DNA from 4 places in the Marinomonas pontica genome. Region 4 is predicted to be linked to each of the others. Evidence: predicted binding sites of a transcription regulator. Region 4 holds the regulator's gene; each other region holds the start of a gene.
The links. Region 4 encodes PhoB, which activates phosphate uptake and scavenging genes when phosphate is short. Its sites were predicted from a motif close to TGTCATANNNNTGTCANA; they were not measured.
Positions count from the first base shown of each region.

Region 1: ugpB (sn-glycerol-3-phosphate ABC transporter substrate-binding protein UgpB) is a predicted target of PhoB. The motif match lies at 865-882, and genes of this name have one in related genera.
Region 2: AABA11_RS15120 (bifunctional 2',3'-cyclic-nucleotide 2'-phosphodiesterase/3'-nucleotidase) is a predicted target of PhoB. The motif match lies at 1,475-1,492, and genes of this name have one in related genera.
Region 3: AABA11_RS11885 (inorganic phosphate transporter) is a predicted target of PhoB. The motif match lies at 1,407-1,424, and genes of this name have one in related genera.

Region 1 is NZ_AP027271.1:380,806-383,011, reverse strand. It holds gene ugpB (sn-glycerol-3-phosphate ABC transporter substrate-binding protein UgpB) at 1-805, opposite strand, end outside; gene AABA11_RS01810 (Hpt domain-containing protein) at 1,023-1,370, opposite strand; gene AABA11_RS01805 (CHASE domain-containing protein) at 1,397-2,206, opposite strand, start outside.
Region 2 is NZ_AP027271.1:3,207,127-3,209,332, forward strand. It holds gene AABA11_RS15120 (bifunctional 2',3'-cyclic-nucleotide 2'-phosphodiesterase/3'-nucleotidase) at 1-1,381, opposite strand, end outside; gene AABA11_RS15125 (zinc metallopeptidase) at 1,541-2,206, opposite strand, start outside.
Region 3 is NZ_AP027271.1:2,529,157-2,531,362, forward strand. It holds gene AABA11_RS11885 (inorganic phosphate transporter) at 1-1,142, opposite strand, end outside; gene AABA11_RS11890 (L-serine ammonia-lyase) at 1,445-2,206, opposite strand, start outside.
Region 4 is NZ_AP027271.1:3,466,674-3,468,879, reverse strand. It holds gene phoR (phosphate regulon sensor histidine kinase PhoR) at 1-871, opposite strand, end outside; gene phoB (phosphate regulon transcriptional regulator PhoB) at 868-1,563, opposite strand; gene ubiA (4-hydroxybenzoate octaprenyltransferase) at 1,648-2,206, opposite strand, start outside.

The DNA.
Region 1 (2,206 bases), 3.1 Mb from region 4:
CAGCAGAAGACTCAGTAAACATGCCACATTCTTGGCTGTAAAATTTCGCGGCGCCATCATTGGTGCGGCCTGAATAGCTAAAAACTCCATTCTTTTGCCATTCACCCATTTTGGTAACATGAGCCACTTGTAATGGACCATTAAATTTCAACTCGGTTTTCAGACCACCAAAACCATTATCCAGCGTAGCAAAAGGCACATTATGACGGGCACTTAGGTTTTCCAATTGCACCCAAGATTGCCAAGCCGTCGTAAAACCACAAGTTACACCGGATGCTTGTAATTTTTTTGCCGCACTTTCTACTTCCTGCCACGTTTTTGGAGCTTGGCTGATGCCCGCTTTTTTGAATAAGTCTTTGTTGTAATACAAAACAGGCGTTGAACTGTTGAATGGCATAGACAGCATTTGACCATCGCTGTTGGTGTAGTAACCCGTTACCGCACTCAAATAAGCGCTTTCATCAAACGACTGGCCTGACTCACGCATCAGTTTGTATACAGGATAAATCGCGCCTTTGGCGGCCATCATACTCGCAGTGCCCACTTCAAAAACTTGCACGATAGCGGGCTGTTGTTTGGCACGAAAAGCGGCAATCGCTGACGTCATTGTCTCGGTATAATTGCCTTTATAAACCGGTTTTACTTCATAAGCGTCTTGAGAGTCGTTAAACGCTTTGGCAATTTCATTTACTTTTTCACCATTTGCACCGCCCATTGCGTGCCACCATTCTATTTCTGTGGCGGCAAAGCCTGAACTTGCAATAGATAAACCAACAACCACTGACGCTAACTTCAAATTATGCATTTCCGTGTTCCTCACAATGAGTTTTTATTAGAAAAGAAAGAACGACTATAGAAAGAAAATATTTCACTTTGATGATAGTTAGGTTTCATTTGAAATACAATCTCAATTCAAATGAAACAAAAAGACAATAAAATTGCGCTGATCGGCGTATTTTAAAATAGAAATGAAAACAGCCATTCAAAGAATGGCCGTTAAAGAAACACTTAACAAGATGTCGCTAAGAAAGAATATCGAGCTTGAGCGCCTTCACCAGCACGATAAATTCGCTCTTCAAATGGCGATGATCTTCGCCCAAGGATTGGTGATCAGACTGAAGCGCATGGCGCTCCATCTTACTGATTAATTGGCAAAATCGATAACCCGACACCTCCAACGCCGCCCCTTTTAAACGGTGCGCAACCAAAGCAAAGCTAACCCAATCTTGGTTCTGGATATGGTGGCTCAACTCGACTAACAAGCCCTCAGCTTCCTTTATAAATTCTGATGCAACCAAAGCCATTAACTCATGATTACAGGCAAGTCGACTTTCATAGTCCGCATTATCAAATACTTTTGGTTCGAGCATGACACCACTCTCCATATAGGTCGCTGTTATTCCTTGCCAAGCCATTTCGTCAACGTAGCCACCAGCTTATCTTGAGAAATGGGTTTCGCAATGTGATCGTTCATGCCCGCGGCAAAGCACTCGTCTTCATCTCCCTTCATGGCATTGGCGCTTAGTGCGACAATAGCGACATCCGCCGGCGTTTTACCGTCCGTAAACTGACGGATAGTTCGGGTGGCTTCATAACCGTCCATGATTGGCATTTGGCAATCCATAAAAATGATGTCAAACGCGGTCGACTGTGCCAACTCTACGGCTTTTTGGCCATTTTCAGCCACCACGACGTCTACCCCATATAAATTCAATAAGCCTCGAGCCACAATCTGATTGGTGAGATTATCTTCCGCCAAAAGCACATTGGCTTTAAAAACAGGACGACTATCCGCTGTTTTTTCTTCTTCGACCGACATTTCAGTCTCTCCTTCTGATACAGATTTTAGATTCTCTAAGGCCGCCAACAAAGAATGACCAAAAATTGGCTTTATTAAGGCCACGTCATAAGCGTGGTCTTCCGCTGGCACACTTGAACGGCCATGCAATAACACTTTCGTTACCCGATGCTGAGAGCACAATTCCTCCCACGCCATTCTATCGGCATCATCCGCCTCCTCTAAAACCGCCGAATCCAACAAAACATGATGCCCAATCCACTCACTGTCAGACAATGCCTGAGAAAGACTGGGGTACGCATTGTAAAGGACACCAAACGAATCCAGCAATGCCCCTAGATAATGACGACCTGTGCGATTCTGATAGATTACTGTGGCGCGTGTTGGGTAGCTCAGCTTGCGAGCCTG
Region 2 (2,206 bases), 260 kb from region 4:
TCACGACTTTTAAATCGTTTGGATAAATGTACAAATCGCTGACGTTTTTCAGCGCGATATCGCCTTTTGGCACATCCGTGTAATAGTCTGGACCACCGCGACCACCAGCCTTAAACGGCGCTGCCGCAGATAAAATAGGCAAGCCTTCATAGGACGTACCGCGAACAATATTTTCCACATACCAAATCTGCGCATTGTTGACGATCTGAATAGATGGATCATCTTGCACCAACGCAAAGAAACTATTGATATCAGCTGTCGATTCACCGACTTTGCGACGCATGTACGCCAACGTACCTTCGTGCTCAGTTTCTACCGCTTTATTAATATTCGTATCCGCTTCCACCAAAGGTATCGTGGTTCGGCCTTCACGACGAGAAATAGCACGCACTTCAGCTTTGCCATCCGCCACTTTCCAACCATTGCCAGCTGGCTCAAGTTTTAAATCAATCACCCCAAGGTGAGAACCCCAAAAGCCGGGCATGGTCGCAGGCTTACCAAGTACCGTACCTTTTTCGCCATCCACACCGTCAAAGACGTCTAAGGCTTTATCGCCTGGAAATATTCGATGCGAGTGACCAAACAAAATCGCATCAATGCCATCGACTTTCGCAAGATGATAAGAGGCGTTTTCTTCGCCTTTCATATAAGGCGAATTCATCATGCCACTGTGCGGAATCGCGATAATCACATCCGCGCCTTTGGCTTTCATTTCAGGAATGTATTTGTTGGCGGTTTCGATAATGTCTTTGGCGATGACTTTATGGGTTAAATTGTCTTTATCCCACGTCATAATTTGTGGTGGCACAAAGCCAATGTAACCTACTTTGACCGTTTGTTCTTTGCCGTCAGAATCAACGAAGGTTTTGTCTTTAATAATATAAGGCTGGAAATAAGGCTGATCGTTAGACGCATCGTTGTCGCCATCGTCCACATAGACATTCGAGTTAATGTATGGGAAATTCGCGCCGCTTAAGCTTTTCATCAAAAAGTCTAAGCCATAGTTAAATTCGTGGTTACCGATATTACCCACATCGTAATCCAACAAGTTCATCGCTTTAAACGCAGGATGCGTCTCACCAAAGCGCAACACGCGACCTTTCGCTACATAATCGCCCAACGGCGTGCCCTGTAATAAATCACCGTTATCCACCAAGACAGAGTTCGTCACCTCGGCACGGGCCGCTTTAATCAAGGTTGCCACACGAGACAAACCCACCGCATCGCTTTGTTTATCGCCGTAGTAATCGTAATCCACCAGATTCATGTGAATATCCGTGGTTTCCATGACTCGCAAGTCAATGGTAGAAGCCTGCGCCATCGCCGCAAACAGCAAAGAAGAGGCGAACATCGTCGCGCCCTTAGGAACAAAAAACGTCATTTTCTTTTACTCCGCTCAATTGGATCATCTTGTTATATTAAAATACTAACCAAAAAGTCAGCTTTTGATAGTAAGACGATTTTATGCGAAGTTCATGCCTTTTTTGTGACAAATTTAGAGAAGGCTTTGTGTATGCGAGTCATGTGGAAAGACAAAGCGCTACCGCTTAAACCAACGCCACACGAGGAGTACTTTGATTAACGCGGCGGCGACGTAAGTCATGGCGCAGGCGGTGAGGATTTTCTTCACTTTAGGTAGGTCTTCCTGTGGGATATAGTGGCCTTCTCTCAAAAGGGGGAGCGCTTTGTTAAAACTGGCGTCCCACTCTTCGGGCAAGATAACCACTTGTACCAACACAGCGAGTAAACCCGATAAGCCAACCACGAGCGCATGCAAAGGTACGGCGTAAGGCAAGTGCAACATCACCGAGATCAGTGGCCACCCCAATAATAAGCCTGCCGTCACGCGGCGAAGCCCATGTGCCAAAGGCAAATAACGTGTGCTAAGTCGCGCAATTTTTTCTTTTTTTTCATGGGCTATGGCGTGCCCAACTTCATGCGCTGCAACCGCAACCGCGGTTAAAGATCGTCCATTCAGCACACTTGGGCTAAGCCGCACAACATGTTGGCCATAATCAAAGTGGTCACGGCCTTCTTGTGTCGCTTCGATTTTTACCTCGCTCAATTCGAAACGCTTTACTAAATGTGTTGCCAGTTCGCCACCCGTTCCGGGTAAATCTGGACGATCGGCCGCATAGCGCTTCAAGGTGAATTTTACCCACGCACTGGGTCCAACGATCAACAAAACAACCAACACAATTCCAAT
Region 3 (2,206 bases), 940 kb from region 4:
GCCGCGGCCATCGCAACACAGAAGGCGCGAGTCTTATCAAGCTCAGTAATTTCTGAACCTACAGTCTTGATCAGTTTAGGACCAAACAGAGCAAGACCCACCGCAATGCCAATACCGCCTACCATCATAATCCATAGTGGAATAGAGGCTTTGCTAGAAACCGCGCCAGTCATTAATGCATCATTAATAGCCGCTAAAGGCCCAATAGCATTGGCTACGTCGTTTGCGCCATGAGCAAAGCTCAACAATGCTGCAGACACAATCAGCGGAAGAGTAAATAAGCTATTTACCGCATCTTTGTCATTTTTCAAGGACGCTGACGCTTTATCAACGATCGGACGAACGAAGAAATACACAGTCAAAGCAATAGCAAATGCAATCAGTGCCGCCGTGATGAAATCAAACTTCCAAAGGTGCTTCAATCCTTTAAGGATAAGATAGGTTGAAAACGCCCAAACCATAAAACCAACGAGCAAAGGCACGACCTTTGTCGCCGCTTCGATCATATCATTCTTGTAAGTGATAGAGCGTTTAATGTACATCAAGAATAACGCAGCAATTACACCACCTAATACAGGAGAAATTACCCAGCTCGCTACGATAGCGATTAGCTTATCCCAGTTCGCAATATCCCAACCACCAGCGGCAATGCCAGCACCTAAGACACCACCAACAATAGAATGCGTTGTGGAAACAGGCGCACCTAGGTAAGTGGCCAAATTCAGCCAAATAGCGCCCGCCAACAGCGCCGCCATCATGACCCAGATAAAGGTTTCAGCCTCACCTATAGAGTTAGGATTAATAATGCCGTTTTTAATGGTTCCAACGACATTACCACCCGCAATCAAAGCGCCAGCCGCTTCAAAAACAGCAGCAATTAATATGGCCCCAGTCATGGAAAGTGCTTTCGAACCTACCGCAGGGCCCACGTTATTGGCAACATCGTTCGCACCGATATTAATAGCCATGTAGGCACCTATCGCGGCAGCAATCGCCAAAATAGAAAGATTTGACACTCCGACGCCATTTGATGAAGCGTAGAAGCCTGCCAACAAAACAAATGCCAGTGCAATTAATACACGAACAAACTCATGACCACTCAACAAAGTGGATTCTTCTTTCGGGTTATTTGTAAGATCCATACGGGCTCTTCTTTCTGTCGTTAATCTTTGCCAAACCACTATTCACTCAAGACGCACTTGAGTTTACAGTGACATGCTTATCCCAGCATCCGAACTTCATCTGGCACTCAATTCATCCCGTTACATTTTTATTAAATGTAAATTCCGCGCCATTCTACACTGGGAGTCTGCAGATAAAAACCCCAAAAGTTTTGCGTAGAATATGACTCGTAAAAACAAAAATAAGCGCCAATAAAGGCGCTTATGACAAAGATACTACAGAAATATGACCGTTTTATTACAGCTTGTTTTATTTAAAATAACTAACATTCAATCACGTTGACAGCCAAACCACCGCGCGATGTTTCTTTGTATTTATCATTCATGTCTCTGCCTGTGTCGCGCATGGTGCGAATTACCTTATCAAGAGACACATAGTGCGTTCCGTCACCACGTAACGCCATACTGGCAGAGTTGATGGCTTTAATAGACGCCATAGCATTTCGCTCGATACAGGGAACTTGCACTAGGCCACCAATTGGATCACACGTTAATCCCAAATTGTGCTCCATACCTATTTCTGCCGCGTTTTCAATTTGTTCGGGGGAACCGCCCGTCGCCGCCGCTAACCCCGCCGCCGCCATCGCGCAAGCCGAACCAACCTCTCCCTGACAACCCACTTCAGCGCCTGAAATTGACGCATTCTCCTTAAATAATAGACCAATTGCCGCCGCTGTTAGAAAAAAATCAATCACCCCTTCCTCACAAGAACGAGGGCAAAATTCCCAATAATAATGAAGTACAGCAGGAATAATTCCTGCGGCACCATTGGTTGGCGCGGTCACAACTCGCCCACCCGCCGCATTTTCTTCATTCACCGCCAATGCGTATAGATTCACCCAATCCATCGCCCCCAAAGACGGTGTGATCATATCCATTCGAGTCTTGCTGGTTAAATCTCTGTGCAAACTTGCGGCTCTGCGCTTCACTTTTAAACCACCAGGTAAAATCCCTTCGTTACGGATACCATGCTGAACACACGATTTCATAACAGACCAAATAGACAAAATACCTTGTTTAATTTC
Region 4 (2,206 bases):
CATTGGTGATGGCTTGAATAATGTCTGTGACCTTGTGCCACTGGTTTTCTTCGCGCTTATCATTGCTTTCTAAGCGTGACAACAACAGCAAATCTTCAATCAGCTGCTCCATACGCTCAGATTGTTCTGACATATTCACGATGCCTTTTTGCATGCTTTTTGGCAGGCTGTCTTTGAACATATCTAGGGTTTCTAAATACCCTTTGATCACGGTCAGCGGCGTTTTTAATTCGTGAGATGCGTTGGCCACAAAGTCTTTGCGCATTTGCTCCAGTAGGTGCAAGCGCGTCACATCACGTACAAAGATAAGGTGGTCATTTTTATCGTATAAGGTGGTTTGGATTTCCAAATACACGCCATCTTTGGCGGGCGATTTGATGACCAAGGGTTCACCAAAACGCTTTTGGCTGAAATAGCGGAAAAAGTCTGGGTTGCGGACGATATTGGTAATGACTTGTCCGCGATCAGCGTGGCGAACCAAGCCAAGAAAATGCCCAGCGGAGTTGTTCCACCATTCTAAATTGCCTTGGTTATCCGCCATGATTACGCCTTCTTTCAAGGCGGTTGTGGAGCTTTCGATACGGGTTAACGCTTGGCGCATTCGGCGCTTGGATTTGCGCTGTTTTTTCTGCAGACGGTAAACCGCATCAAACACTTCGCCCCAAATTCCGCGTGTTTCTGGGGGCGCTGCGCGACCTGAATGACGTAACCAGTTATGGAATTGATACAGTTGATACAGCTGCCAATACAAAGAGCCCAAAACGTACAGCAGCAAAACACCTAAGACTTGTCCGATAATAAAGCCAATAACAATGCAGGCCGCAAGACCTGCTAACCAAGTAATGATGGTGTTTCGCCAAACTGTTTTCATACGGACCTTTTTGCTGAGAAGCGGTAGCCTGTTCCTCGTACGGTTTGTATCAAGAAATCGTGCGTACTGCCTATGGCTTTGCGTAAACGACGAATATGGACATCAACGGTACGTTCTTCAACGTAGACGTTTCCACCCCATACTTGATCTAATAACTGAGCCCTAGAATACGCGCGCTCTTGGTGAGTCATCAAAAATTTGAGTAAACGGTATTCGGTAGGTCCCATCTCCAAAGGACGACTGCCAATGGTGACGCGTTGGCTAATCGGATCCAAGACCAATCCTTCTATTTCAATTGGTTCATCAACCCCTTGAGGCGTTGCGCGGCGTAGCACAGCTTTGAGTCGAGCAACCAACTCACGAGGTGAAAAAGGCTTGGTAATATAGTCGTCAGCGCCAACTTCTAGTCCTTGGATCTTGTTGTCTTCTTCACTTTTCGCGGTCAGTATAATGACCGGAATTTCTGCCGTCGTGGTGTCTTTTTTGAGTCGGCGAGTGAGCTCTATGCCACTGCCACCTGGCATCATCCAATCAACAAGGATTAGGTCAGGACGGTGATCCACAATAATTTCATGGGCTTGCTGAATGTTTTCTGCTTCCAGATACTCGTAACCCGCCATTTCAAGTGCAATGGCGATCATTTCGCGTATGGAAGACTCGTCGTCAATAATTAATACTTTTTTACCGGTCACAGGATTTATCCTCATCTCAGGAACGGTTTCATTAAAGCGACCTAATGTGACAATTTAGTTAAACTGTCACAACTTTGCCATATATTACATAAAATAGCTTAAAACCAAGCCTATAAAGACACAGTAACCAATCCGGTTATTGTCTAAAAAGGAGCGGAAGCAAGCTTGGCGATCGCGGTCCTTAGCTTGTTTAAACTGTTGATAAAAAAGCCCAATACACATTACGAGAGACACAAAGTATAGCCAATGGAGTTCGGCTAACACACCTATCCATGTCAATAAAGACAAGGTGAATCCCTGTAAACACACAATGATGAACAAATCGTAGCGTCCAAAGAGGATGGCGGTTGATTTGATGCCGATTTTTAGGTCGTCAGGGCGATCGGTCATCGCGTAATAAGTGTCGTAGGCGATTGTCCAAAAACAGTTTGCTACAAACAGCATCCACAGCTCTGGGTCGGTAAGTGCGCCACCTTGTGCACTGTAAGCCATTGGAATGGCCCAAGAAAAAGCCAAACCCAGAAAAAGCTGAGGCAGATGGGTGTATCGTTTCATGAATGGGTACAGAGCAGCAAGCCCCAAGCCGACAAATGACAGCAAAATGGTTTGTAGGTCGGTAAACAATACCAAGACAAAGCTTAAT